2 regions of the Variovorax sp. GW821-FHT06D12 genome follow, and region 2 is predicted to be linked to the other one. Evidence: riboswitches for the same ligand, from Rfam matches in the RefSeq annotation. Region 2 holds a riboswitch; the other holds the start of a gene.
What was found. Region 2 has a riboswitch for cobalamin ahead of AC07SQ_RS24945 (TonB-dependent receptor domain-containing protein). Riboswitches for the same ligand answer to the same signal wherever they lie in the genome.
Positions count from the first base shown of each region.

Region 1: it holds a riboswitch for cobalamin, as region 2 does, so the genes downstream of both, AC07SQ_RS04510 (TonB-dependent receptor) here and AC07SQ_RS24945 (TonB-dependent receptor domain-containing protein) in region 2, are expected to answer to the same signal.

Region 1 is NZ_JBWKRI010000001.1:955,110-969,443, reverse strand. Features, by position in the region: gene katG (catalase/peroxidase HPI) at 1-1,779, opposite strand, end outside; gene AC07SQ_RS04525 (cation:proton antiporter domain-containing protein) at 1,963-3,666, shown strand; gene AC07SQ_RS04520 (hypothetical protein) at 3,671-4,078, opposite strand; gene AC07SQ_RS04515 (hypothetical protein) at 4,228-4,449, shown strand; cobalamin riboswitch at 4,531-4,812, shown strand; gene AC07SQ_RS04510 (TonB-dependent receptor) at 4,944-7,127, shown strand; gene AC07SQ_RS04505 (PepSY domain-containing protein) at 7,142-8,680, shown strand; gene AC07SQ_RS04500 (energy-coupling factor ABC transporter permease) at 8,754-9,431, shown strand; gene cobW (cobalamin biosynthesis protein CobW) at 9,546-10,610, shown strand; gene cobN (cobaltochelatase subunit CobN) at 10,615-14,334, shown strand, end outside.
Region 2 is NZ_JBWKRI010000008.1:382,509-396,842, forward strand. Features, by position in the region: gene AC07SQ_RS24890 (malonyl-CoA decarboxylase) at 1-570, shown strand, start outside; gene AC07SQ_RS24895 (Bug family tripartite tricarboxylate transporter substrate binding protein) at 664-1,653, shown strand; gene AC07SQ_RS24900 (enoyl-CoA hydratase/isomerase family protein) at 1,650-2,432, shown strand; gene AC07SQ_RS24905 (malonate--CoA ligase) at 2,451-4,016, shown strand; gene AC07SQ_RS24910 (phenylacetaldoxime dehydratase family protein) at 4,038-5,102, opposite strand; gene AC07SQ_RS24915 (carbon-nitrogen hydrolase family protein) at 5,123-6,127, opposite strand; gene AC07SQ_RS24920 (AraC-like ligand-binding domain-containing protein) at 6,305-7,270, shown strand; gene AC07SQ_RS24925 (universal stress protein) at 7,316-7,741, opposite strand; gene AC07SQ_RS24930 (sulfite exporter TauE/SafE family protein) at 7,815-8,642, opposite strand; gene AC07SQ_RS24935 (cell division protein ZapA) at 8,935-9,279, opposite strand; gene AC07SQ_RS24940 (DUF904 domain-containing protein) at 9,276-9,503, opposite strand; cobalamin riboswitch at 9,636-9,876, shown strand; gene AC07SQ_RS24945 (TonB-dependent receptor domain-containing protein) at 9,949-11,907, shown strand; gene AC07SQ_RS24950 (cobyrinic acid a,c-diamide synthase CobB) at 11,892-13,289, shown strand; gene AC07SQ_RS24955 (bifunctional adenosylcobinamide kinase/adenosylcobinamide-phosphate guanylyltransferase) at 13,276-13,857, shown strand; gene AC07SQ_RS24960 (ABC transporter substrate-binding protein) at 13,869-14,334, shown strand, end outside.

The sequences.
Region 1 (14,334 bases), on a different contig from region 2:
GGGCACGTCGGTCTGTTCCTGCGAGGCGTCGGCGCGGCCCGGCGAGAAGGGCACCTTCACTTCACGGCCGCCATTGCGCGCGGCCTGTTCCACGCCCGCACCGCCGGCCAGCACGATCAGGTCGGCCAGCGAGATCTTCTTGCCGCCGGTCTGCGCCGCGTTGAACTCGCTCTGGATGCCTTCGAGCACCTTCAATACCTGGGCCAGCTGCGCGGGCTGGTTGACGGCCCAGTCCTTCTGGGGCGCCAGCCGCACGCGGGCGCCGTTGGCACCGCCGCGCATGTCGGAGCCGCGGAAGGTGGAGGCCGAGGCCCACGCCGTCGACACCAGCTGCGCAGGCGTGAGGCCCGAGGCCAGCACCTTCTTCGTCAGCGCCGCGACGTCGTTGGCGTCGACCAGCGGATGGTCGACGGCCGGGATCGGGTCTTGCCAGATCAGCTCTTCGGCCGGCACCTCGGGCCCGAGGTAGCGGGCGCGCGGGCCCATGTCGCGGTGCGTGAGCTTGAACCAGGCGCGCGCGAAGGCGTCGGCGAGCTGGTCGGGGTTGGCCAGGAAGCGGCGCGAGATCTTTTCGTAGGCCGGGTCCAGGCGCAGCGACAGGTCGGTGGTGAGCATGGTCGGCGCGTGGCGCTTGGAACCGTCGTGCGCGTCGGGGATGGTGCCGGCACCGGCGCCGCCCTTGGCCACCCACTGGTGCGCGCCTGCGGGGCTCTTGGTCAGCTCCCATTCGTAGCCGAACAGGTTCTCGAAGAAGTTGTTGCTCCACTTCGTGGGCGTGGTGGTCCACGTCACTTCGAGGCCGCTGGTGATGGCGTCGCCGCCCTTGCCGGTGCCGAAGCTGTTCTTCCAGCCGAAGCCCTGGTCTTCGAGGCCGGCGGCTTCGGGTTCCTTGCCGACGTTCGAGGCCGGCCCCGCGCCGTGGGTCTTGCCGAAGGTGTGGCCGCCGGCGATGAGCGCCACGGTTTCCTCGTCGTTCATGGCCATGCGGGCGAAGGTGTCGCGGATGTCGTGGGCCGCGGCGATCGGGTCGGGGTTGCCGTCCGGGCCTTCGGGGTTCACGTAGATCAGGCCCATCTGCACGGCGCCCAGCGGGTTCTCGAGGTTGCGGCTGTGCGGCACCTTGCTGTCGTCGTCCTTCACGAGCACGCCGCGGTCTTTCTCGACGCCGGGCGAGCCCTGTGCGTAGCGCACGTCGCCACCCAGCCAGGTCTTCTCGCGGCCCCAGTACACGTCCTGGTCGGGCTCCCACACGTCGGGGCGGCCGCCGCCGAAGCCGAAGGTCTTGAAGCCCATGGTCTCGAGCGCGACGTTGCCGGTGAGGATCAGCAGGTCGGCCCAGGAAATCTTCTGGCCGTACTTCTGCTTGATCGGCCACAGCAGGCGGCGCGCCTTGTCCAGGCTCACGTTGTCGGGCCAGCTGTTGAGCGGCGCGAAGCGCTGTTGCCCGCGGCCTGCGCCGCCGCGGCCGTCGCCGATGCGGTAGGTGCCGGCGCTGTGCCAGGCCATGCGGATGAAGAGCGGGCCGTAGTGGCCGAAGTCGGCCGGCCACCAGTCTTGCGAGTCGGTCATCAGCGCGGCGAGGTCTTTCTTCACCGCGGCGAGGTCCAGGCTCTGGAAGGCCTTGGCGTAGTCGAAACCGGCGCCCAGGGGATCGGATTTGGAGGAGTGCTGGTGCAGCAGGTCCAGGCGCAGCTGCTCGGGCCACCAGTCGCGGTTCGTGGTGCCGGCGCCGGTGGCCTGGCTGAACGGGCACTTCGCTTCGGTTTTCTCGTTGCTCATGGGGAGGCTCCTGTTGTTGGGGGGACGGGGGGACCGCTCAAATTCTGGATGAGAAAGGTGTCGATGCGAATAGAAGTGCTTTATGCCTACGATAGTTCGCGTCGCTTCCGTAGGGGTGTAGACGCAGGCCCGTAGAAGCCTGCGGGCTTCAAAGGTCGGGGGCCGTTCCTGCAAAATGGACCGATGCCCCATAGCGTCTCCCTCATCAATACGATTGCCGCCGGCCTGGGGTTGGCGCTGGTGTTCGGCTTTCTCGCGGCGCGGCTGCGATTACCGGCGCTGGTGGGGTACCTCCTGGCGGGCGTGATCATCGGCCCGTTCACGCCCGGCTTCGTGGCCGACGCGGGCATTGCCGCGCAGCTGGCCGAGATCGGTGTGATGCTGCTGATGTTCGGCGTGGGCCTGCATTTTTCGCTGGCCGACCTGCTCGCGGTGCGCAAGATCGCGCTGCCCGGCGCCATCGCGCAGATCGTCGTCGCCACGCTGCTCGGCGGCGGCCTGGCGGTGTGGTGGGGCTGGAGCTGGGGCGCGGCGCTGGTGTTCGGGCTGGCGCTGTCGGTGGCGAGCACGGTGGTGCTGCTGCGTGCGCTCGAGAGCCTGGGCATCCTCGATTCCTTCACCGGCCGCATCGCCGTCGGCTGGCTGGTGGTCGAAGACCTCGCGATGGTGCTGGTGCTCGTGCTGCTGCCGCCGCTGGCGGGCGCGTTGGGCAGCACCAAGGTCGACACCAGCGGCGACCCCGTCTGGCAGACGCTGGGCCTCACCTTGCTGCAGGTCGGCGGCTTCGTGGTGCTGATGCTGGTGGTGGGGCGGCGCGTGTTCCCGTGGATCCTCTGGCAGGTCACGCGCACCGGTTCGCGCGAGCTGTTCACGCTGTGCGTGGTGGCGGCGGCCGTGAGCATCGCCTTTGCCTCGGCGGCGCTGTTCGGCGTGTCGTTCGCGCTGGGCGCGTTCTTCGCCGGCATGGTGATGCGCGAGTCGCAGTTCAGCCACCGCGCGGCGCAGGAGTCGCTGCCGCTGCGCGATGCGTTCGCCGTGCTGTTCTTCGTGTCGGTCGGCATGCTGTTCGACCCCTCGGTGCTGCTGGAGCGCCCGCTGCAGGTGCTGGCCGTGGTGCTGGTGATCGTGCTGGGCAAGTCGCTCGCGGCCTGTGCGCTGGTGCTGGTGTTCCGCTACCCGCTGGCCACCGCGCTCACCGTGAGCGCGAGCCTGGCGCAGATCGGCGAGTTCTCGTTCATCCTGGCCGGGCTGGGCGTGTCGCTCGGCCTGCTGCCGGTGGAGGGGCAGAGCCTGGTGCTGGCGGGCGCGCTGATCTCCATCGCCACCAACCCGCTGTGGTTCAGCCTCATCGCGCCGCTGCAGAAATGGCTGCACGCGCATTCGAAGTTCGCACGCGAACTCGACGCGCGCAGCGACCCGCTGGCCGAGCTGCCCATGACCACCGAGGCCAAGTACCTGTCGCGCCAGGTGGTGCTGGTCGGCTACGGCCGGGTAGGCCGGCGCATCGCCGCCGAGCTCGAGACGAACGACATCCCCTACGTGGTGGCCGAGCAGAACCGTGAGCTGGTCGAGAAGCTGCGCGAGGCCGGCATCCCCGCCGTGTGGGGCGATGCGGCCGACCCGGCGGTGCTGATCCAGGCGCACGTGGCGCGCGCCCGCGTGCTCGTGGTGGCCACGCCCGACGCCATGAACGTGCGCCAGATGATCGAAACCGCGCGCACGCTGAACCCCACCATCCAGACCGTGGTGCGCAGCCACAACGAGCAGGAAGCCCGCCTGCTGGCCGCCGAAACCGACGCGAAGGTGTTCCTGGGCGAACAGGAACTCGCCCAGGCCATGGCCCGCGATGTGGTGCAGCGCGCCGCCGCGATGGCGGTGCCAGCTTGACGATTCAAAGGTCCTCGATCACCAGCGTGCGATAGCGCTCGGCGATCGAGTAGGGCACGGTACGCACCAGTTCCATCACGCGCTCGGCGATGGCGCCGTCCTTGGTGCGGATCAGCAGGCCCGTGTGGCCTTCGTGGGCCAGCTGGATGAAGGCGCGCACCGTGTCGCCGTCGGTGCCGGCGGAGGGCAGGGGACTGTGCGAGGCATGCACGGTCGGCGCGATTTCCGCCAGGACGGTTTCGGCCGGTATCAGGTAGACCTCGTCGCCGCTCACGATGCCTTTCGCGATCAGCCCGTGGCCGATGCGGCTGGCGTCTTCGACGCTCGGAAACATCACCAGGGAGTAACCGGTCGGGTAGAACGCGCCACCGAAGGCGGCGCGCATGTTGGGTTCAAGCGTGAAATGTTTCATGCTGACTCCTTGTTCTGATGCAACTCCCCACCCCTAACATTAGGCCGCGCGGCGTCCATGCACTGTAGGAGAAGCCCTAGTACTGACAACCGCGCCAGCCCCTTGCCCGTTCAAAGGCGGGTTCATTCCCTGTTTCATTTCTGACCGTCATGCCTTCGCCGAGAGACATCGCACTCACCGTCCACGAACTGGAAGAAGGGGAGTTCTACTGGGTGCTGATGGAGGCCGTGGACGGCTCGCCCGGCGACTCCACCCATGTGTACGTGCCGCTCGAAGCCGCCCACGAGCCCTACGCCACGTATTCGAATGCGCTGGTGGCCGGCGTGGCGGTGCTGCGGCGGCTGTTCGGGCCCGACGGCAAGCCCGTCTGACAGGGCCCGCAAGGGCGCCGCCGCAGGGCGCTCCCTATAATCCCGGCGGTTGGAAACATTGGTTCACACCGGTGTCGTCCAACACCCCACGGTTCGAAGGTGCCCTGCACGACCAGTCACAGGATTGGCGGCGGGGTTAAACGGGAAGCAGGTGCGAGGCGTCGTTTTTTCGAACGACCCTTCCATTCCTGCGCTGCCCCCGCAACGGTCAGCGGACATCGACACCCTCAGGCCCCGGCGATTCTTCGCCCGGGCAGCCACTGCGCTTCGGCGTGGGAAGGCGAGGGCTTCGGCGCCGAGGTGCATGCATTGCACCCGACGCACTCCGCGAGCCCGGATACCGGCCTTCGCAACCGCCTTCGGATGCTGCGGGAGTGCGTGTCCGGGCCTGCCGCTTTTCCCTCGCGCGAAACGGCACCGCCCCTCGTCTCTTCTCCCTCGGCGTCCGCGATCGGTCAGGAGCCTGCGGGGACGCGGGCCGGAGGAAAAGTCGGATGAATCGCATTGCATCGCCATCGCGCGATCGCTCGAGCCCACCCCTGCAGCGGGCGCGCCTTTCGGGTCTTTCAGGTCTTTCGCTGGGGCTCGGCCTCGCTTGCGGGCCCGTTCTCGCCCAGTCGGGCGACACGGCCGGCCGTCCCAGCCTCACGCCCGTGCAGGTCGAAGCCAGCCGCCACACGCCGCTGGCCCTGGACGAGCCCACGCAGACCGGCAGCCGCCTGGGCCTCACGCCGCTCGAAACGCCGGCCAGCATCGAGGTGCTCACCGGCGACGCGATCCGCGCGCGCGGCGACGTGTCGGTGGTCGAGGCCGCGAGCCGCGCCACCGGCATCACGGGCTCGCCCGCGCCGGGCAATGGTGGCTCGTCGCTGTCGGCACGCGGCTTCAACGGCCACGGCTCGGTGATGCAGCTTTACGACGGCACGCGCCTGTACGTGGGCGCGGGCACCGTCACCTTCCCGTTCGACACCTGGTCGACCGACCGCATCGAGGTGCTGCGCGGCGCCGCCTCGGTGATGTTCGGTGAAGGCGCCATCGGCGGCGCGATCAACGTGGTGCCCAAGAAGCCCACGCGCGGCCCGATTCGCAACGAAGCGCTCGTGACCGTGGGCTCCGACGCCACGCGCCAGGTCGCCTTCGGCAGCGGCGGGGCGATCAACGACATGCTCTCGTACCGCCTCGACATCAGCCACCGGAAAACCGACGGCTTCATGCGGCGCGGCGAGGCCGAGAGCCTGGCGGTGGGCGGCGCGGTGCGGCTCGATGTGTCGCCGCGGCTGCAGTTCACGCTCTCGCACGACGAGGGCCGCCAGACGCCGCAGCGCTATTTCGGCGTGCCGCTCGTCAACGGCCGCCTGAGCAGCCTGAACCGCGAACAGAACTACAACCTGGACGACGCAGAGGTCAAGTACCGCGACCGCTGGACCCGCCTCGATGCGCAGTGGACGCCCAACGACGCCGTCACCGTGCGCAACCAGCTGTACCGCCTGGACAGCAAGCGCCACTGGCGCGACAGCGAAACCTACACCTACAGCGCCACGACGAACCGCGTGACGCGCGGCGACTACCTGGAGATCGGCCACGACCAGGAGCAGATCGGCAACCGCACCGACGCCACCTTCAAGCACGCGCTGTTCGGCCTGAAGAACCAGGTGCTGGTGGGCTTCGACGCCAATCGCATCGACTTCCGGAATTCGAGCGACACGCCCTACGGCGGGCGCTCGGTGGTCGATGCCTTCGTGTTCAACCCCGGCACCTACGTCTCGCCCACGCCCTACCTGCCGCGCTACAAGACGAAGACCAGCACCTACGCCTTCTTCGCCGAAGACAAGCTGGCCTTCAACGAACACTGGTCGGTGGTCGGCAGCCTGCGCTGGGACCACGCGAAGATCGTGCGCACCGATCCGCAGAACCGCGCCCCGCGCCTGGACAAGACCTTCGAGTACGCCACCGGCCGCCTGGGCGTGGTCTACGCGCCCGACGCCGCGCAGTCGTTCTATGCGCAGGTGGCGCGCGCGGCCGATCCGCTCACCGGGCTCATCAGCACCTCGGCCACACAGGTGCCGTTCGAGCTCAGCGTCGGCAAGCAGGTCGAGGTGGGCTACAAGCGCCAGCTGGCCGAGGGCCGCGGCGCGTGGAGCGTGGCCGCCTACCGCATCGAGAAGACCAAGCTGCTGTCGCGCGACGCGAACGACCCGACCGTCGTGCAGCAGATCGGCAAGCAGTCGTCCGAAGGCATCGAGGCCACGCTCGACCTGGCGCTCACCTCCACGCTGCGCCTCGAAGCCAACGCCGCGCGGCTGCGTGCGCGCTACGACGACTTCAACGAGGCGGTCGGCAAGTCGCTGGTCTCGCGCGCGGGCAACACGCCCGCCGGCGTGCCCGAGGTGGCGGCCAACCTGTGGCTGCACTGGCGCTTCCTGCCGCAATGGGAGGCCGAGTTCGGCGTGCGCCACGTTGGCGCGCGGCAGGTCGACGCGGCCAACACGCGCCGCATCGGCTCCTACACCGTGGCCGACGCGGGCGTGAGCTGGCAGGCGAACCCGTCGCTCAAGCTCGCGCTGCGCGCCTTCAACCTGGCCGACCGCAGGTACCCGGTCTCGTTCTCGAATGGCGGCAACCAGTGGCTGCTGGGCCGTCCGCGCTCGTTCGAGCTGTCGGCGTTCGTGACCTTCTGAACACGCACGGCCCCATGAGCACCACATGGCAACGCACATGGCCCCCGCTGCGGCGGGCGCTGTACTGGACGCACCGATGGCTGGGCATCGGCGGCTGCCTGCTGTTCGTCATGTGGTTCGTCTCGGGCGTGGTCATGATGTACGTGGGGTACCCGAACCTCACGGACGAAGAGCGGCTCGCGGGGCTCGCCCCGGTGCGCTTCGAACAGGCGGTGGTCACGCCGACTGCCGCGCTCGAGACGCTGCCGCAAGCGGTGCGCACGCAGCCGCCCAGGCGCATGGCGCTCGAAATGCAGGCCGGCGCCGACGCGCAGCCCGTGTGGCGCATCGTCGATGCGCGCGGCGGTCGGCATGCCGTGTCCGCGCGCGACGGTCGCGTGCTCGGCCCGGTCGATGCGGCGCAGGCCGAGGCCATCGCCCGCGACTTCTCCGCGCAGCCTGGCGCACGCTGGGCCGAAACGCTGGAACGCGACCAGTGGACGGTGCCGCAAGGCCTGAACCCGCTGCGCCCGCTGCACCGCATCGAAGTCGGCGACGCGGCGGGCACCGAGCTGTACGTGTCCTCGCGTACCGGCGAGGTGGTGCGCGACACCACGCGCGCCGAGCGCTTCTGGAACTGGCTGGGCGCCGTGCCGCATTGGATCTACTTCACGCCGCTGCGCGCCGACCCGCCGCTGTGGCACGACGTGGTCGTGTGGCTGTCGGCCGCCTGCATCGTCTCGGCCGTGACGGGCATCGTCATCGGCATCCTGCGCATCCGGCTGCGGCGGCGTTTTCGCAGCGGCGCGGTCACGCCGTACACCGGCTGGATGGCCTGGCACCACATCGCCGGGCTGATCGGCGGCTTCTTCGTGCTGACCTGGATCGTGAGCGGCTGGCTCTCGATGAACCCCAATGGCTGGTTCCAGCGCGGGCCCGCCGATGCGGCCGCGATGGCGCGCTACACGGGCGCCGGTGCCTCGCCGTTCCCCTGGCCACCGGCCGTGGTGCCGGCAGGCGAGGGCGCTGCCGCACCGCGTGAGGCGCTGCTGATGGGGTTCGACGGCAAGCCGCTGCTGCAGCTGCGCGACGCGCAGGCCCGCGTGCGCGTGGTGGATGCGGCCAGTGGCGCACCGGCTTCCATCGCCCGCGACGACATCGAACGCGCCGCCGCACGCCTGCGCCCCGGCGCCACCATCACACAGGCTACGCTGCAGACGCACGAAGACTTCCACTGGTACGGCCACCACCGCACGCGCGTGCTGCCCGTGTGGCGGCTCGAGTTCGACGACGCCGCGCGCAGCTGGCTCTACATCGACCCGACGAGCGGCCAGGTGGCCGGCAGCAACGACCGCAACGCGCGGCTGCGCCGCTGGCTCTTCAACGCCGCGCACAGCCTCGACTTTCCCTGGCTCATCCAGCACCGGCCCGCCTGGGACCTGGTGGTGTGGTTCCTGTCGGTCATCGGCGTCGTCGCTTCGGCGAGCGGCGTGGTGATCGGCTGGCGGCGGCTGCGGCGCAAGCCACAGCCTTCGCCTGTTCAACGGGGGCTGCAAGGCTCCCGGGTTTCATGACGGGGACTTGCGCAAGCCAGTCCATCCCCCAACAATCAACTTTCGCACTTCGGTGCATTTCAGGAGGTGCGCGATGCACATCGAACCCGGACTCGTCGACGGATCCAAGATCTTCCTCAGCTATGCCACGGGGGCGGCTGCACTGGCTTACACAGGCAAGGTCGCCTTCGACACCTTGCGCAAGGACGGCCCCATCGGCCTGCTGCTGCGCTCGGTCTTCACCGTGATGCTCGTGTTCTGCTTCTTCGAGGTGTTCCCGCACCATCCCGTGGGCGTGTCCGAGGTGCACCTGATTCTGGGCACCACGCTGATGCTGCTCTTCGGGCTTGCGCCCGCGGCCATCGGCCTGGCGGGCGGGTTGCTCATCCAGAGCCTGTTCTTCGCACCGCCCGACCTGCCGCAGTACGGCATGAACGTCACGACCTTGCTCGTGCCGCTGTTCGCCACCGCCGCGCTGGCCCGCCGCATCATTCCCGCGAACATGGCGTACGTGGACATCAGCTACCAGCAGGCCTTCAAGCTGTCGGTGGCCTATCAGGGCGGCATCGTGGTGTGGGTGGGCTTCTGGGCCCTCTACGGCCGTGGCACGGGCCTGGAGAACCTGGGCCAGATCGCCAGCTTCGGCGCGGCCTACATGACGGTCGTGCTGGTCGAGCCGCTGGTCGACCTGGGCGTGCTGGCCGCGGCCAAGGCCTGGCGCCGCCTGCAGGGCACGGCCCTCGTTGAGCGCCGCCTGTACAGCGCCGTCTGATTCGCGCCGGCTGCCCCTCGTTGAAGAGGGCGTGCCGTTCGCCGGCGCGTGCGCCACGCACGCGCCGCGCGCCCGATTCCCCGCGCGCCCTGCGCGCCTGAAAGCACCCATTCCATGACACAAAGCAACGCCAAGATCCCCGTCACCATCGTCACGGGCTTCCTCGGCAGCGGCAAGACCACGCTGCTGCGCCACATCCTCGGCAATGCCGAAGGCCGCCGCATCGCGGTGGTGGTCAACGAGTTCGGCGAACTCGGCATCGACGGCGACATCCTGCGCGGTTGCGGCATCGGCTGCGACGACGAAGGCAACGAGCGCGAAGGCGCGCTGTACGAACTCGCCAACGGCTGCGTCTGCTGCACGGTGCAGGAAGAGTTCCTGCCCGTGATGCTGCAGCTGGCCGAGCGGCGTGACCAGATCGATGCCGTGCTCATCGAGACCTCGGGCCTGGCGTTGCCCAAGCCGCTGGTGCAGGCCTTCCAGTGGCCCGACATCGCGAACATCTTCACCGTCGACTCTGTGGTCACCGTGGTCGACGGCCCCGCCGCCGCATCGGGCCAGTTCGCCGCGAACCCCGCGCAGGTCGACGTGCAGCGCCGCGCCGACCCCAACCTGGACCACGAATCGCCGCTGCACGAGCTGTTCGAAGACCAGCTCTCGGCCGCCGACCTCGTGGTGCTCAACAAGACCGACCTCATGGACGCCGCCGCGCGCGCGCAGGTCGAGGCGCTGGTGCGCGAGGAGCTGCCGCCCGAGGTGAAGATCGTCGGCGCCACCGAAGGCAAGCTGCCGCTCGCGCTGCTGCTGGGCCAGGGCCGCGCCGCCGAGAGCACCATCCACCTGCGCGAGAGCCACCACGACCACGAGGAAGACCACGACCATGACGAGTTCGATTCGCTCGTGATCGAGCTGCCGCCCGTGGACCGCGACGGTCTCATCGCCGTGCTGACCGCGCTGGTGGAACAGCACACCATCTACCGCGTGAAGGGCTTCGTCGCCGTGCCGCACAAGCCGATGCGCCTGCTCGTACAGGGCGTGGGCCGCCGCTTCGACCACCACTTCGACCGCCGCTGGCGCGACGGCGAGGCGCAGCGCACGCGGCTCGTGTTCATCGGCGAAGACCTCGATGAAGGCGCGCTGCGCAAGGCACTGGAAGGCGTGGCGGCCGTTCCCGCCTGACCGCATGCACCTGCTGAGCACCCAGCCCGGACGCTTCGTCGAGGACGATCCGAGCGTCGTCACCCGGCTCGACCAGACGCCGGGCGACATCGTGGTGCTCAGCTCGGCCGACACCACGCTCGCGCTGCTCGCCGCCGCGCGTACGGCGCTGGCGGCCACCGACCCCGGCTACCCCTCGCTGCGGTTGGCCAACCTCATGCACCTGCGCCAGCCCGCGTCGCTCGACCTGTACGTCGACGAGGTGCTGCGGCACGCGCGCGTGGTGGTGGTCGATCACCTGGGGGCCGAATCGGCCTGGGCCTACGGACTGCAGCAGCTCGAGAAGCTCGCGAAGCGCCAGGGCCAGCAGCTCGCGATGTTCTCGGGCGACCTGCAGGAAGACGAAGACCTGCTCGCGCGCGGCACCGCGGCGCGCGGCGTGAGCCGGCAGCTGTGGCAGTACCTGCGCTCGGGCGGCGCGGGCAACGCGGCGCAGTTCCTATGCGCGGTGGCCTTCCACGGACTGGGCCATGGCGAGGCCCCGTTGCCGCCGCGCAGCCTGCCGCAGGTGGCGCTGCATGTGCCGGGCGGCATGGACGCGACACACACGGTCGCGGGCATCGACGACCTGCGCGCCGGCTGGCATGCGGACGCGCCCGTGGTGGCGCTGGTGTTCTATCGCTCGCACCTGCTGTCGGGCAACACCGAGGCCTTCGATGCGCTGGCCGCCGCGCTGCATGCCGAGGGACTGAACCCGCTGCCCGTGGCGCTCGATTCGCTCAAAGACCCGTTGTGCCTCTCCGCGCTGCGCGCGCTGTGCACCGAACACGATGTGCAGCTGGTGCTCAACACCACCGCCTTTGCTGCGTTGGGGCAGGGCGTTTCGGATGAAAGCGGTGAGCCTCTGGCACTCGCGGGCGATGCCCCCGTGCTGCAGGTGATCGTGAGCGGCGGCAACCGCGAAGACTGGCTCGCCGACAGCCAGGGCCTGCGCCCACGCGACATCGCGATGCAGATCGCGCTGCCCGAGATGGACGGCCGCATCGTCACGCGTGCCGTGAGCTTCAAGGGCCTGTCGCACCGCTGCGAACTCACGCAGACCGAGGTGGTCGGCTACCGCCCCGAGCCCGACCGCATCGCCTTCGTGGCCGAGCTCGCGCGCCGCTGGTGCAGCCTGCGCCGCCTGCGCGCCGACGAGAAGCGCGTGGCGCTCATCCTGGCGAACTACCCCGGCAGCGAAGGCCGCATCGGCAGCGGCGTGGGGCTGGACACGCCGGCCTCGGTGATGGCCATCCTGCGCACGATGCAGGCCGATGGCTACACGCTCGACACGCTGCCCGCGGACGGCGACGCGCTGATGCGCACGCTGCAGGAGGGCATCGCCAACGACCCCGCGCAGTGGGCCGCGCGGCCCGCGTGGCAGAGCTACGCGCTCACCGACTACCGCGCCCGCCTCGCGGCGCTGCCCGAGGGCATGGCCGCCGCCATCGACGCGCAATGGGGCCCGCCCGAGCACGACCCGATGCTGCGCCAGGGCCGCTTCATGATCGCCGGGCTGCGGCTGGGCCGCGTGTTCGTCGGCATCCAGCCCGCGCGCGCCCTCGGCCCGCTCGGATTGGCCGACTACGCGAGCTACCACGACGCCGAGCTGGTGCCGCCGCACAGCTACCTCGCGTTCTATTTCTGGCTGCGCGACGTGTTCGCCATCGACGCGGTCGTGCACGTCGGCAAGCACGGCAACCTCGAATGGCTGCCGGGCAAGAGCCTCGCGCTCGCGGCCACCTGCTGGCCTGACGCCATCCTCGGGCCGCTGCCCAACGTCTATCCTTTCATCGTCAACGACCCCGGCGAGGGCGCGCAGGCCAAGCGCCGCACGCAGGCCGTGATCGTCGACCACCTGATGCCGCCGCTCACGCGCGCGGAGAACCACGGCCCGCTGCAGGACCTGGAGCGGCAGGTCGACGAGTACTACGACGCGCTGCTGGTCGATGCGCGCCGCGCCAAGGTGCTGCGCGCGCAGATCCTCGCGACCGTGCGCGCGCAGCACCTCGTCGAAGAGCTGGGCATGCCGGGTGCGGAAGACGATGCCGTGCTGGCGCGCGTCGATGCGTACCTGTGCGAGCTGAAAGAAACCCAGATCCGCGACGGCCTGCATGTGTTCGGCGATTCGCCGCGCGATCGGCTGCGGCGCGACACGCTGCTCGCGCTCGCGCGCTTTCCGGCCGGCGACGGCGCCGGCGAGAACGCCGGGCTGCTCGGCGCGCTCGCAGCCGACCTGCTGCCCGGCGAGGCCTTCGACCCGCTCGACATCGACGCGGCGAAACCCTGGCAGGGCGCGCGGCCCGCGCTGCTGGCGGCCGTGAGCGACGAGGCCTGGCGCCACCAGGGCGACACGCGCGAGCGGCTGGAGCTGCTGGCGCAGCAATTGCTCGAAGCGGACGCCTGCCCGGCCGGACTGCCGCGCACCGCTGCCGTGATGGGCCGCATCGCGCACCGTCTCGCGCCCGCGCTCGATGCGTGCGGCGGGGAAGAACTGCGTCAGCTGTCGCGCGCACTGCAGGGCCGCTTCGTGCCACCGGGCCCGAGCGGTTCGCCCTCGCGCGGCCGGCCCGACGTGCTGCCGACCGGGCGCAACTTCTACGCGGTCGACACGCGCGCCATCCCCACGCCCACGGCCTGGATGCTCGGGCTCAAGTCGGCCGCGCAGCTGGTCGAGCGCCACCTGCAGGAACACGGCGACTACCCGGTGGCGCTGGGCCTGTCGGTCTGGGGCACGGCCACCATGCGCACCGGCGGCGACGACCTGGCGCAGGCCTTCGCGCTCATCGGCGTGCGGCCCAAGTGGGCGCCGGGCAGCCAGCGCGTGGTCGACTTCGAGGTGCTGCCCACCGTGGGCCTCGGGCGTCCGCGCATCGACGTCACGCTGCGCATCTCGGGCTTCTTCCGCGACGCCTTTCCGAATGCCGTGCAGATGTTCGACGCCGCCGTGCAGGCCGTGGCCGCGCAGGACGACGAAGACGCCGAGCGCAACCCGATCCGCGCGCGCATCCTGCGCGAGGCTGCGGCGCTCGAAGCGCAAGGCGTGGCACCCGGCGAGGCACGCACGCAGGCCGGCTGGCGCGTGTTCGGTTCCGCGCCCGGCAGCTACGGCTCGGGCCTGCAGCCGCTGTTCGACCATGGCGACTGGCAGAGCGACGACGACCTGTCGAAGGCCTACGTCGGCGGCAGCGCCCATGCCTACGGCCAGGGCAGCGACGGCGTGCCCGCGGGCGATGCGCTGGTGCGCCGGCTGCGCGCCATGAATGTCGTGCTCCAGAACCAGGACAGCCGCGAGCACGACCTGCTCGACTCCAACGACTACTACCAGTTCCAGGGCGGCATGGCCGCCGCCGTGCGCCACCTGAGCGGGCAGCAGCCGGCGATGTACCACGGCGACCACGGCAACCCGCAGGCGCCGCGCGTGCGCACGCTGAAGGAAGAAATCAGCCGCGTGATCCGTGCGCGCGTGGTCAACCCCAAGTGGATCGACGGCGTGAAGCGCCACGGCTACAAGGGCGCCTTCGAGATGGCCGCCACGGTCGATTACCTCTTCGGCTTCGACGCCACCGCGCGCGTGGTGGGCGACCACCAGTACGCGATGGTGGCCGACGCCTACGTGCTCGACGAGGCCACCCGCGACTTCGTGAACGCGCACAATCCGCGCGCGCTGCAGGACATGCTCAACCGCCTGCTCGAAGCCATGCAG
Region 2 (14,334 bases):
AGCAACACGCAGACGGGCCTGCGCGGCGTGAGCTTCGGTGATTCGCTCATCAAGCGCGTGGTCGAGACCCTGCAGGACGAGCTGCCGCGCCTGAAGACCTTCGCCACGCTGTCGCCCATTCCGGGCCTGCGCGCATGGCTCGCCAAGAACGCCGGCGAACTGCTGCCGCGCCTGGACGAGAAGCGCGAAGCCGAACTCGGCCGCCTCGTCGGCTCGGTGCCGCCCACGGCCGAGCGCCTGCTGGCAGCGGTCGATGCAGCAACAGAACTCGACGCGAAATCGCCGCTGCGCCAGTGGCTGCTGCAGGCCACCGCCGAGTACCTGGGCCGCACGCTGGTCGACGGCACGCCGGCCGACCCGGTGGCGCGCTTCCACCTGGGCAACGGCGCGCGCGTCGAGCGGCTCAACTGGGCCGGCGACCCGTCGGCCAAGGGACTCAAGCAGTCGTACGGCCTCATGGTCAACTACCTGTATGACCTCAAGCGCCTGGACCGGCATCGCACCTGGCTGGCCGAAGGCAAGATCGCGGTTTCGGGAGACATCGAAGGCCTGTTCCTCAAAAAAGGCTGAGTCCGTTCGCTTTGCCGCGGCAGCGCTGCGGCCCGCACCTTGACCGCCGGAGGGCGGCAACATCTACAACGACGACGACAGGAGACGAGACAGATGACGCAACAGAGTTTTCAACGACGCGATGTGCTGCGCGTCGCCGCAGCAGCCGGGGCCGTGGCCCTGTGCGGTGGCGCACGTGCCCAGGGCTGGCCGACCAAGCCCGTGACCATGGTGGTGCCGTTCCCGGCCGGCGGAGGCACCGACGCCTTCGCGCGTCCGCTGTCGGCCCAGTTCTCCCGCGCGGCGGGCCAGACGCTGGTCATCGACAACCGCGGTGGCGCGGGCGGCACCGTGGGCGCGAGCATCGCGGCCAAGCTGCCGGCCGACGGCTACTCGCTCTTCATGGGCGCCGTGCACCACGCGATCGCACCGTCGATCTACCCCAAGCTCGACTACGACCTCGAGAAAGACTTCGTGCCGCTGATGCTGCTGGCCAACGTGCCGCAGGTCGTGGTGGTCAACCCGAAGCGGGTGCAGGCCGCGACCATCCAGGAGCTCATTGCCACCGCCAAGCGCAACCCCGGCAAGCTCAACTACGGCTCGGCCGGCTCGGGCACCTCGCACCACCTGGCGGGCGAGCTGTTCAAGCTGCAGACCGGCACCTTCATCACCCACATCCCGTACCGCGGCGCGGGCCCGGCGCTGTCCGACCTGATCGCGGGCAACGTCGACCTGATGTTCGACGGCCTGGGTTCTTCCGCGCAGCACATCAAGGGCGGCCGCATCAAGGCGCTCATGGTCGCCGGCGCCAAGCGCAACCCCGCGTTCCCCGACGTGCCCTGCGCCGCCGAAGTGGGCCTGCCCGACTACACCGTCACCACCTGGTACGGCCTGTGGGCGCCCAAGGGCACGCCGGCCGAAGCGCAGACGCAGATCATCGACACGATGAAGAAGGCGCTGGGCACCGACGAGCTGAAGGCCATCTGGGCCCAGAACGGCTCCGAGATCCCGAACGTCACGAACGCCGCCTACGGCCGCTTCGTCAACGCCGAGATCAAGCGATGGGCCACCGTCGTGAAAGCCTCGGGCGCCAAGCTCGAATGACCGATCGGCAGGTCTCGCTGCGCCGCGAAGGCGCCGTGGCGCTCGTCACGCTGTCGAACCCGGGGCGTCTCAATGCGATGACGCGCGCCATGTGGCGCGAGTTGCGCGCGGTGTTCGACGACCTGCACGGCGACACCGCGCTGCGCTGCGTCGTCGTGCGCGGGGAGGGCGGTGCCTTCTGCGCGGGCGGCGACATCTCCGAGTACCCCTCGTTCCGCTTCGAGGAAGCGAGCCTGCGCGAGTTTCACGAGAACGAAGTCTGGGCCGCGCTGCAGGCGATGCTCGACTGCCCGCTGCCGCTGGTGGCCCAGATCGAAGGCGCCTGCATGGGTGCCGGCGTCGAGATCGCCAGCTGCTGCGACATCCGCCTGGCCGGTGCGTCGGCGAAGTTCGGCGCGCCCATCGCGAAGCTGGGCTTTCCGATGGCGCCGCGCGAAGCCGCGCTGGTGCACGGCGCCATCGGCGACGTGCTCGCGCGTGACATGCTGCTGGCCGCCGGCGTGCATGGCGCGCAGCGGCTGTACGACGCGGGCTTTCTCCTGCATGTGCTGCCCGACGCCGAAGTGCCGGCCGCCGCGCAGGCGCATGCCGCGCGCATTGCAGCGCTGTCGCCGCAGGCCGCGCGCCTGCACAAGGCCACCTTCACTGCGCTCAAGCGCGGTGGCGCGGCGGCGCAGCAGTTGCTGGCCACCGCCTATGACTACGCTGACACCGCCGAGCACCGCGAAGGCATCGATGCCTTCCTGGCCAAGCGCCCTGCGAATTTCCAAGCTTCCTGAGCCTGCCGTTCGACGACGATGACGAAGAAGATGATGATGAAGAAGACGAAGTCCTCCCCCAACGCCAACCTGTTCGCCGCCTTGCGCGCCGCCTTTCCCTCCAACCTCGACGCCATTGCGGTCGAGACCGAGAACGGCCTGCATTACTCGTGGCGCGACCTCGACCGCGCCAGCGCGATGATCGCCAACCTGCTCGACGGCCTGAAGCTCGAGAAGGGCGCGCGCGTCGCCGTGCAGGTCGAGAAATCGGTCGAAGCCATGCTGCTGTACCTCGCGACCCTGCGCGCGGGCTACGTGTTCCTGCCGCTCAACACGGCCTACCAGAGCGCCGAGATCGAGTACTTCATCGGCAACGCCGAGCCCGCCGTGGTCGTGTGCACCGGCCGCAACGCGGCCTGGGTGCGCCCCATCGCCGAGGCGGCCGGCACGCGCCATGTGTTCACGCTGGACGACGACCGCACCGGCACGCTGCTCGATGCGGCGGCGCGCTGCAGCGACCGCCACACCGTGGCGCTCAAGAAGCCCGACGACCTCGCCGCCATCCTGTACACCAGCGGCACCACCGGCCGCAGCAAGGGCGCGATGCTCACGCACCGCAACCTGCTGTCGAACGCCGAAGTGCTCAAGGACTACTGGGGCTGGACGAAGGGCGACGTGCTGATCCACGCGCTGCCGATCTTCCACGTGCACGGCCTGTTCGTGGCGCTGCACGGTGCGCTGCTCAACGGCAGCAAGATCATCTGGTTCTCGAAGTTCGACCCGAAGCGCATCGTCGCCAAGCTGCCAGAGGCCACCGTGTTCATGGGTGTGCCCACGCTCTACGTGCGCCTGCTGGCCGAGCCGGGCCTCACGCGCGAGGCGGTGCGCACCATGCGCCTGTTCGTCGCGGGCTCGGCGCCGCTGCTCATCGAGACCTTCGACGAATGGCGCGAGCGCACCGGCCACACCATCCTCGAACGCTACGGCATGAGCGAGACCGCCATGCTCACGTCCAACCCGTACGACGCCAAGAAGGGCGAGCGCCGTGGCGGCACCGTCGGTTTCGCGCTGCCCGGCGTGCAGCTGCGCGTGCGCGACGACGAGGGCAAGGACCTGCCGGTCGACGAGATCGGCGGCATCCAGGTGAAGGGCCCCAACGTGTTCGCCGGCTACTGGCGCATGCCCGAGAAGACGAAGGAAGAGTTCACGGCCGACGGCTTCTTCAAGACCGGCGACGTGGGCAAGATCGATGCGCGCGGCTACATCACCATCGTCGGGCGCAGCAAAGATTTGATCATCAGCGGCGGCTACAACGTCTACCCGGCCGAGATCGAGGGCTACATCAACGAGATGACCGGCGTGGCCGAAAGCGCCGTCATCGGCGTGCCGCACCCCGACTTCGGCGAGGTGGGCGTGGCCATCGTGATCCCCAAGGGCGGCGCCACGATCGACGCCGACGCCATCGTGGCCGAGCTCAAGGCCAAGCTGGCGAACTTCAAGATCCCGAAGCGCTGCTTCGTCGTGCCGGAACTGCCGCGCAACACGATGGGCAAGGTGCAGAAGGCGCTGCTGCGCGCCGAGCACAAGGGGCTGTTCGCCGCCTGAGCCCCGCCGCACGCCCGGGCTTCAGGCGGCGGGCGCGAGCCCGTTCATCAGCCCGCTGCGCGCGTGGCAGTTGATGTATTCGTAGCTTTGCTCGTCGGCCTTCAGCACCGACACCTCGTGGTACAGGCGCAGGCGCAGCTCGAAGTTCAGCGCCTGCACGTAGCGCATGAAGCTGCCGAAGATCGCGACGTGTGTCGGGTGCGACTCGGCCCAGCGCTCCATGTCGGCCAGCGAGCGCCAGTAGCTCAGGCCGAAGGACTTCTGCAGCGGCGCGCCGTGTGCATCGAGGTGGTGCATGAAGCGGTTGCTGTAGCAGCCGATGGGCAGACCCTGGTCGCGCAGGAAGTCCATGCCTTCGCGCAGCACCGGGGCCATGTCTTCCAGGTAGCGCTGGCGTTCCTGGCCGGTGGTCTCGGTCCATTCCTGGCCCGAACGAATCATCGCGAGGTGCGTGTGGCCCGCGATGCGCACGCGCTGGCCCGGTGCAGGCGTGCCGGCGATCACCGCGCGCGTGCCTGAAGGCGCGAGCGCGTCGGCCTGCGCGAGCGGGAGTCGATCGCGCATCGACCCCCAGTAGCCGTGCTCCTGCAGTTCGCCGCTCACACCGCCCATCACCACGCCGATGCCCTCGAGGCGGTCGGGCGTGCTGAACAGGGTCTCGAAGTGCGCAGCACGCGGGGATGCGATTTCGCGGAAGTAGCCGAGGCCTTCATGCAAGCGCTCGTCGGCGTTCCACCAGGCCTCGATGGCGGGCGTGGCACACCAGCGCGCGAACGCCGCCGCATCGCGCCAGTAGGCGATCGCGATCAGGTTGTCGTACCCGTCGGCGTCGACGCAGTGGGCCAGGTCGTGGTGGCCGGGGCCGTCGGGCAGGGCGAAGTCGCGGGTGATTTTCAGGAGCGCGGCGCAGGCCCGGCCCTGCATCGCCGGGCCGCGCGATTGCACGCCGAAGTAGCCCATCACGACCTGGGTCGTCGCCGCGGGCGCGCGCGCCGACCAGCCGGGGTAGGGCGGGGTGTGGTCGTCTGCCACGCGGCGCTCGCGGGTGCGCGGGCAGCGCAGGTGCTCGGGAATGGCCGATTCCATGGTGCGGCTCCGTGGTCGGCTCAGGCCACGACCGGCTCGGGCACGCTGCCCTCGGGCTCCGGCGTGAGCTGCACCACCACGGGCGTGCGGCGCGTCTTGTTCAGCAGCAGCTGCGTGACGTCGGGCCGCGAATAGTGACCGCTCGGATCGGCTGCCGCCTTGGCGAGCGCGATCATGCCGAGGTCGATGTCGGCGATCACCAGGCCTTCGGCGTCTTCGGCCAGCGGCGTGCCCAGTGGCGAACCGTCCGGGCCGTAGATGCGCGCATGCCCGCCGCCGACGCCCAGCATCTGCCGCTTGCCGTCGTCGGTGCACATCAGCTCGCTCATCGCCTTCGACACCGTGGCGCAGGGTGCGATGACGAAGCAGCCGCCCTCGACCGCATACACCTGGCTCGCGGCGTTGTTGACCTCATGGCCCAGCGCGTAGGCCGCGCCGCGGTAGAGCGAAAAGCTCGGCCATGCACCGCAGTGGATCTGCTCGTTCTGCGCATACATCGCGTACTTGCTCAGCGGCTGCAGGTGTTCCCAGCAGCACAGCGAGCCGATGTTGCCCAGCGGCGTCTGGACCACGTGCAGGTCGGCGCCGTCGCCTTCGCCGAACACGGTGCGTTCCACGTGCGTGGGCTTGAGCTTGCGGCGCGTTTGCACGGTGCGGCCCTGGTCGTCGATCAGCGCCTGCGCGATGTACAGGCTGCCCGCCGCTTTCTCGCTGTAGCCGAGCGAGAGCCAGATCTTGTGCTGGCGCGCCGCCGCCTGCAGGCGTTCGAACTCGGGCGAGCCGATGACCAGCGAGTTGTCGTGGTAGCGCTGCACGAACTGCATGCCCCAGGCCGGCGAATCGAGCCAGACCCACCACGGGTAGCCCGGCACCCAGGTCTCGGGAAAGGCGATGAGCTGCACGCCCTGTTTCGCGGCCTGCGCCATGAGGTCGATGGTCTTGTCGATGGTGGCGTCGAGGTCGAGGAAAACAGGCGCGGCCTGCACGGCGGCGACGCGGAGCTTGGGGTGGACGGTGGTCGGCATGGGGTGTTCTCCGGGGCAATGAACGTAACGAAATCCCCGCCGTGCGCACCGGGTTTGCGCGGTGGCATGCGGGTTGCATGAAGCGTAAATTCGCGCCGCCGGAACGCCTTGACCCGGATTGGCGGCGTTCTTGTTCCAGCGTTGCATGTGCCTTGCGAAGGCCTTCCGAGGACCCCGATGACCCCCTTGCTCAGCACCGATGCCGTCCCGCGCGACCAGCGGCTCGCGTACTGGACCGACATGATCTGCAATGTCTACGTGCAGCTCGAATGCGACGCGGTGCGCACCGGCGACGGCGGCGACTTCGAGGGCAGCATCCGCCAGCACGCGCTGCCCGGCCTCGGCATGTCGGTCGTGACCTCGCGGGCGCAGAAGGTGATGCGCACGCCCGGCCACATCGCGGCGTCGAGTGACGACTGTTTTCTCGTGAGCATCCAGGCGCGCGGGCAGGGCGTGGTGCGCCAGGACGGGCGCGACGCCGTGCTCGGCGCCGGCGACTTTGCGCTCTACGACAGCACGCGGCCTTACCAGCTGCTGTTCGACCAGCCCTTCGAGCAGATCGTGCTCAAGCTGCCCGGCGAGCGGCTGCGCAGCGAACTGCGCGACACCGAGGCGCTCACGGCCACCACCGTGTCGGGGCGCGAGGGCGCGGGGCACCTGCTGCTGGGCATGATCCGCACGCTGCGCGAGGACTTCGACGCGCTGCAGCCGGCCTCGGCGCTGGCGGTGGCCCATGGCGTGCAGAACATCCTCGTGGCCGGCCTGCAGACGCTGCCCGCGGCGCACGCACCGGCGCTCAGCAAGCTCACGGCGTACCACCTCGCGCGCGTGAAGCAGCGCATCGACGAGCAGCTGGCCGATCCGACGCTGTCGGTGGGCACGCTGGCGGCGCAGCTGGGCATGTCGGTGAGCCACATCCACCGCGTGTTCAAGAGCGAGCCGCTGACGCCCTCGCAGTACATCTGGGAGCGCCGGCTCGACGCATGCAGCCGCGACCTGCTGGAGCCGCGCCTGGCAGGGCGGCCCGTGGGAGAGATCGCGTACGGGAGGGGGTTCAACGACGCGGCGCATTTCAGCCGCGCGTTTCGCGAGCGCTTCGGGTGTTCGCCGCGCGAATGGCGGCAGCAGCGTTCGCCGCAATGACCGCGGCCACGGCGCATCGGCCGTCGCCGCGGTGGCCGGGTCTTCTTACTGGACCAGCAGCACCGAGATGTCGGTCTCGGCCACGACCTTGGTCGCGACCGAGCCCATCAGCGCGCGGCCCAGGATGCCGTGGCCGTGCGTGCCCAGCACGATCAGCTCGGCCTTCGATTCGGTGGCCGACTTGAGGATTTCCTCGGCCGCGTGGCCGTGGCGCGCGTCGGCGGTGAAGTTGGCCACGCCTTTCTCGGCGAACCAGGCCTTCACCGGGTCGAGCACCTTGGCGTTTTCCTCGGCGTAGTACTCGGTGACGATTTCCTTGCTCAGGTGGCGCGCCACGTGGCCGGAGATGCCGGTGCAGACATTGACCACCACCAGCTCATGGCCGTCCACGAACATGGTGCGGTTGGCGAGCAGGTAATTGAGGGCCTTTTGCGTGTAGGCGCTGCCGTCGACTGCAATGAGGATTTTCATGGCTTTCCTTCTACGACTGTGAACAAGTGCCGCATAGGATGGCACAGGAAAGCCACGGGGTGTTTGATATGCCTCAGCCGCGCAGGCCCTTCCAGAGCATGTAGGCGGCCAGCAGGTACAGGATGCTCGCGAACACGCGCTTGAGCTTTTTCACCGGCAGGCTGTGCGCAGCCCTGGCGCCCAGCGGCGCGGTGAACACGCTGCAGGCCGCGATCACCACGAGTGCGGGCAGCCAGATGTAGCCGAAGGCACCGGCCGGCAGGCCCTGCACCGACTGCCCGCTGAGCACATAGCCCAGCACGTTGGCCACCGCAATGGGAAAGCCCAGCGCCGCGCTGGTCGCCACCGCGTTGTGGATCGCCACGTTGCACCAGGTCATGAACGGCACGCTGATGAAGCCGCCGCCCGCGCCCACCAGGCCCGAGATGAAGCCGATGGTGCCGCCCGCCGCGAGCTGGCCGCCGGTGCCGGGCATCTGGCGCGTGGGCTTGGGTTTCTTGTCGAGGAACATCTGCGTGGCCGAGAAGCCCACGAACAGCGCGAAGAAGATGGCCAGCGCCGTGCCCTTGAGCAGCGCGAACACGCCCAGGCTGCCCGCAAGGCTGCCGATGACGATGCCGGGTGCCAGGCGCTGCACGATGTCCCAGCGCACCGCGCCGCGCTTGTGGTGCGCGCGCACGCTCGATACCGACGTGAAGATGATCGTCGCCATCGAGGTCGCGATCGCCATCTTCACCGCCAGGTCGGCCGGCACGCCGCGCTGGCCCATGATGATCGTGATGAACGGCACCATCAGCATGCCGCCGCCGATGCCCAGCAGGCCGGCGAGGAAACCGGTGCCCAGGCCGAGCGCGGCGAGTTCGGCGATCAGGAGCGGGTCGAGCAGGGCGGCGAGGTTCACGGGAGGATGGGGAAAGAACGAGCGGCTGAAAAAGCAACGGCCCCGTGCGGTGAAGCAGGGGGCCGTGGCGGGAAAAGGTGTCTGCAGATGGTGTGCCGGACCCGCATCCTGAACCAGGGTTCAGGTGGGCGAGGGCAGCAGGACTTCGGGTTCATCTGACGCGAGATGATCACGCCCGTCAAGCGATGTACCAAGCCCGGCTCCGGAGAGCATTGGAACAAGGAAATATTAAGCCCGACACGTCTGCAGACAAAACGGATTTTACGCCCCGGATGTGCCGGGCCGCGTGCCCTCAGAGCAAATGTCCATCGCCTGCCAGGGCCTGATCGAGTCTCTGAATGAGCTGGGCGGCCTTCGGGTCGGTGTCGGCGGCGGTTTCTTCGGTGCTGCTGGCAACCGCAGAGGCCGGTGCCGCGGCAGCAGCGGCAGAACTGGCCTGTTGGGCCGCGAGATCGAAAGCCAGGTTCAGCGAGGCGAGCACGGCGATGCGGTCGCGTGCCTTCACCTTGCCCGCGTCGCGGATCTTGCACATGGCCGCGTCCACGCGGTCGACGGCCTCGCGCAGTTGCGCTTCGCCGCCGTCGGGACAGCCGAGCAAATAGCTCTGGCCCATGATCTGTACTTCAATCTGCTTCATGCGTGATGGGAATCTTCGGAAGGGGGTTCGGCCGGCAGCCGTTCGAGCAGGGCATCGAGGCGGGTGCGGGCCGCGGTGAGCCGCGACTTCAGGCCGTCGCGTTCACGCGTGAGCGCATCGACCTGTTCCTGCAGCAGCGCGTTGGTGCGCTGCACCTCTTCGTGACGCACGAGCAGGCGTTCCACACGCTCGGCGATCTGGTCGATGGGGCTGGAGGCGGGCATGGTTGGCGATTGTAGTTTCCCGGGAATTCGGAACATCCGGCGCACCGCGCGGGGCGCGCACCGGACGTGGCCGAGATTCTGGGGCCTGCGCGGTCCGTGATCAAACCCGGTGTGGCGTGCCCGCCCCGTGGGCCTAAAATCCTGCCCGTTGGTGCTCGCGGCGTGGTTCGCACGGCGCAGTTCAACGGGAAGCAGGAGTGGACGCCCCCCGGGGCCGAAGCCGCCTGCGCTGCCCCCGCAACGGTCAAGCAGACGACGCCGCAACGCGTCACCCCTTTCCATCCAGCCACTGGGCGCCCTGAAACAGGTGCCTGGGAAGGCGGCAAAGGGTCGATCTGCCAGCCCGGATACCGGCCAACAAGGCGGCTGCCGCATCGGCAGCCATGACGCCCATGGCGCCGGCGGGGAAGCCGGCCAGGGCATAGAAGTTCGTTCGGTTCACCCCATGATTTCCTGTGTTTCCCTCTCCAGCGGCCGCGCCAGCGTGCGCCGCAACCGTCCCGCGTGCCTGCCGCTGACGCTCGCCCTGGCCTCGGCCTTCGGCGGCCTGGCCCTGGTGCCGCTGGCCGCGCAGGCGCAAGCCGCCGCCGCAGCAGCAGCATCTGCCACGCTCGACGAGACCGTCGTCACCGCCAACCGCACGCCGCAGGCGCTGTCGGACCTGGTGGGCGATGTCTCCGTCATCGACCGCAAGACCATCGAGCGCAGCGGCGCGACCGGCGTGGCCGACGTGCTGGCGCGCCTGCCCGGCATGGAGATATCGCGCAGCGGCGGCGTGGGCAACGCCACCAGCGTGTTCATCCGCGGCGCCGAATCGCGCTTCACCGCGGTCTACCTGGACGGCGTGCGCATTGATTCGCAGTCGACCGGCGGTGCCGGCTGGGAAGGCATTCCACTCGCGCAGATCGACCGCATCGAAGTGCTGCGCGGCCCGGCCGCCGCGGTGTACGGCTCGGACGCCGTGGGCGGCGTGATCCAGCTCTTCACCAAGCGCGGCGAGGAGGGCGTGTCGCCCTACGCCGGCATCGGCTTCGGCAGCCACGGCCTGCGCAAGATCGAAGGCGGCGTGAGCGGCAAGTCGGGCCTGCTCGACTACTCGTTCGGCGTGGCGCATGAAGAAAGCAAGGGCTTCAACATCCAGCCGATCGCCAAGCGCACGCCCTCGAAAGACGGCTTCACCAACCCCGACCGCGACGGCTACCGCAGCACTTCGGGCAACCTGAAGCTGGGCTTCCAGATCACGCCCGACCAGCGCATCGACGCCACCTTGCTCACCAGCAACACCGAGGCGGCCTACGACCCGTCGGTGAGCTTTCGCACCAAGCCGCCGATCACCTTCCGCAACGACGTGTCGACCAACGAACTGCGCACCGCCGGCCTGACCTGGTCGGCCAAGTGGAACGACATCTACAGCACCCGCCTGCAGGTGACCGATTCGCAGACCGTCTACAAGACCCAGCCCTCGTTCTATCGCACCGAGACCCGCCTGCGCGGCTACCTGTTCCAGAACGAATTCCGTTTCGGCGCGCACCTGGTGACCGCCACGCTCGAGCGCCGCGAAGACGCATTGGAAAACGCGCCCACCACCTCGGCCAAGCTGTTCTCGCGCGACCGCTCGCAGAACGCCGCCGCACTGGGCTACGGCTACGTGAAGGGCCCGCACTCGCTGCAGCTGCACGTGCGCCACGACGACGACAGCGAGTTCGGCGGCAAGACCACCGGCAGCGCCGCCTACGGCTACGCGATCACGCCGAGCCTGCGCGCCACCGTGTCGGCCGGCACCGCGTTCCGCGCGCCCACGCTGTACCAGCGCTTCAGCGAGTACGGCCTGGCGAGCCTGCAACCCGAATCGAGCCGCAACGTCGAGCTGGGCCTGCAGTACACGGCCGGCGCCACGCAGGCCGGCATCGTGCTGTACCGCAACCGGGTGCAGAACCTCATCGTGTTCGACGGCAGCGCCAAGGGTTGCCAGTCGTCGTTCGGCTGCTACGCCAGCACGGCGCGTGCGCGCTACCAGGGCGTGACGCTCACGGGCGGCCACCGCATCGGCGACGTCACGCTGCGCGCCTCGCTCGACTACCAGGACCCGCGCGACCTCGCCACCGACCACCTGCTGGCACGCCGCGCACGGGCGCACGGCACGCTGGGCGCCGACTGGCGCATCGCCGGCTGGACGCTGGGCGCCGAGGTCCAGAGCTCGGGCAAGCGCTACGACGACGCCGCCAACACCGTCAAGCTCGGCGGCTACACGCTGCTGAACCTGTCGGCCAGCAAGCAGATCACGCGCGACCTGAACCTGGTGGCGCGCGTGGACAATGTGGGCGACAAGGACTACCAGTTCGCACGGCTCTACGCCACCGGGGGCCGCACCGCGTACGTCGGACTCAAGTGGACTCCGCAGTAAACACCCGCCGCTCTTCGCCCGGCGCAGCCGTCACCTGCGCCGCGGTGCTCGTGGCCGCGCCGGCCTCGGGGCAGGGCAAGACCACGGTCGCGGCCGCGCTCGCGCGGCTGCACGTGCGCCAGGGCCGCCGCGTGCGGGCCTTCAAGTGCGGGCCCGACTTTCTCGATCCGCACTGGCTCGCGTTGGCCACCGGCGCACCGGTGCACTCGCTCGACCTGTGGATGACCGGCGAGGCCGACTGCCGCGCGCGCCTGCATGCCGCCGCGAGCGAGGCCGACCTGGTGATCGTCGAAGGCGTGATGGGCCTGTTCGACGGCACGCCCAGCGCGGCCGAGCTGGCCGAGCGCCTGGGCCTGCCGGTGCTGGCCGTGATCGACGCGCAGGCCATGACCGGCACTTTCGGCGCGCTGGCCTACGGCCTGCAGAACTTCCGCCCGGGCCTGCCCTGGGCCGGTGTGCTGGCCAACCGCGTGGCCGGCGAGCGCCATGCCGACATGCTGAAGGACGCATTGCGCGAGCCCGGCGACTGGCTCGGTGCCTTGCCGCGCAGCGCCGATTTCGCGCTGCCCGAACGCCACCTGGGGCTGGTCGGCGCCGCCGAGCTCGGCGACGCGATGGTGCGGCTCGATGCCGCGGCCGACGTGCTCGCCGCCACGCCGCTGGGGCAGCGCGCGCCCGGGCAGCTGCCGCAGGTGCGCTTCGAGCCCGCGCCGACGGCGCCCGTCGCGCCGCTGCTGGCCGGACGCACCATCGCCATCGCGCGCGACACGGCGTTCTCGTTCATCTACCCGGCCAACCTCGAGGTGCTCGAAGCCCTCGGTGCGCGGCTCGCGTTCTTCTCGCCGCTGGCCGACGAACCGCTGCCGCCTTGCGATGCCGCCTGGCTGCCCGGCGGCTATCCCGAGCTGCATGCGGCCGTGCTGTCGGCCAGCGACCGGTTGCGGCTCTCGCTCGCCAACCACGTCACGGCCGGCAAGCCGATCTGGGCCGAATGCGGCGGCATGATGGCGCTGTTCGACGAACTCGCCACGCGCGACGACGCCGAGCCGACCGACGTGCACCGCCTCTGGGGCGTGCTGCCGGGGCGGGCGGTGATGCAGAAGCGGCTGGCCGGCCTCGGCCCGCAGCAGCTCGACCTGGGCGCGCATGCCCTGCGCGGCCACACCTTCCACTACTCGCGCTGCGAGACGCCGCTCGCGCCCGCCGCGCGCACCGTCGGCACGCGCGGCGGCGAGGCGCTGTACGTGCACGGCCCCGTGCGTGCGAGCTACTTCCATGCGTGGTTCGCGTCCAGCCCGGAAGCGACCGCGCGGCTCTTCAGCGCCATGCCCCTCGAACTCGACAGCCACGCCGCACAGGCGCCCCCCGATGCCCCTCACTGAGCACGAATTCATCCTCGGCGGCCAGAAAAGCGGCAAGTCGCGCCGCGCCGAGCAGCGCGCGGCCGACTGGCTGGCGTCCGGGCCCGCATCGCGCCGCGCGGTGCTGATCGCCACCGCGCAGGCCCACGACGACGAGATGCGCGAGCGCATCGCGCGCCACCAGGCCGACCGCGCCGAGCGCGTGCCCGGTCTGCAGACCCTCGAGGAGCCGATCGAGCTGGGGCGCGCCATCGTCACGCAGAGCGCGCCCGACACGCTCGTGGTGGTCGACTGCCTCACGCTGTGGCTCACCAACCTGCTGATGCCGCTGCGCACCGAAGGCGCCGCCGTGGTCACACGCACGCCCTCGGCGCACGCCACGCTGCTGCTCATCGCGCTGCGCGAGGCGCGCGGGCCGGTGGTGCTGGTCGGCAACGAGATCGGCCTGGGCGTGATCCCGCTGGGCCGAGAGACCCGCGCCTTCGTCGACGTGCTCGGCCGGCTGAACCAGGACGTGGCAGCCGCCTGCCACCGCGCGACGCTGATGGTCGCCGGCCTGCCGCTGACGCTGAAGGCGCCCGGCGCATGAGCTTCGATCGCATGAAGACCTGGTTGCGCGCGTCGTTGCTCGGGCTCGCCCTGTTGGTGGGCGCGCAGGCGGCGCAGGCCGTCGACGTGGTGGATGAGCGCGGCGTCACCGTGCACCTGGCGCAACCGCCGCAGCGCATCGTCTCGCTGCTGCCGTCGCTGACCGAAGGCGTCTGCGCACTCGGCGCCTGCGACCGCCTGATCGGCGTCGACCGTTATTCCAACTCGCCCGCGCAGGTGCGCGCGCTGCCGCAGCTCGGCGGCGGGATCGACCCGAACGTCGAAGCCATCGTCGCGCTCAAGCCCGACGTGGTGCTGCTCGCCAGATCGTCGCGCGTCACGCAGCGGCTCGAGGCACTGGGCCTGAAAGTGATCGTGCTCGAACCCAGGAGCCATGCCGACGTGCGCCGCGTGCTGGGCGCGCTCGACCAGGTGCTCGGCACGCACGAGGCGCCCGCCGTGTGGCGCGCCATCGATG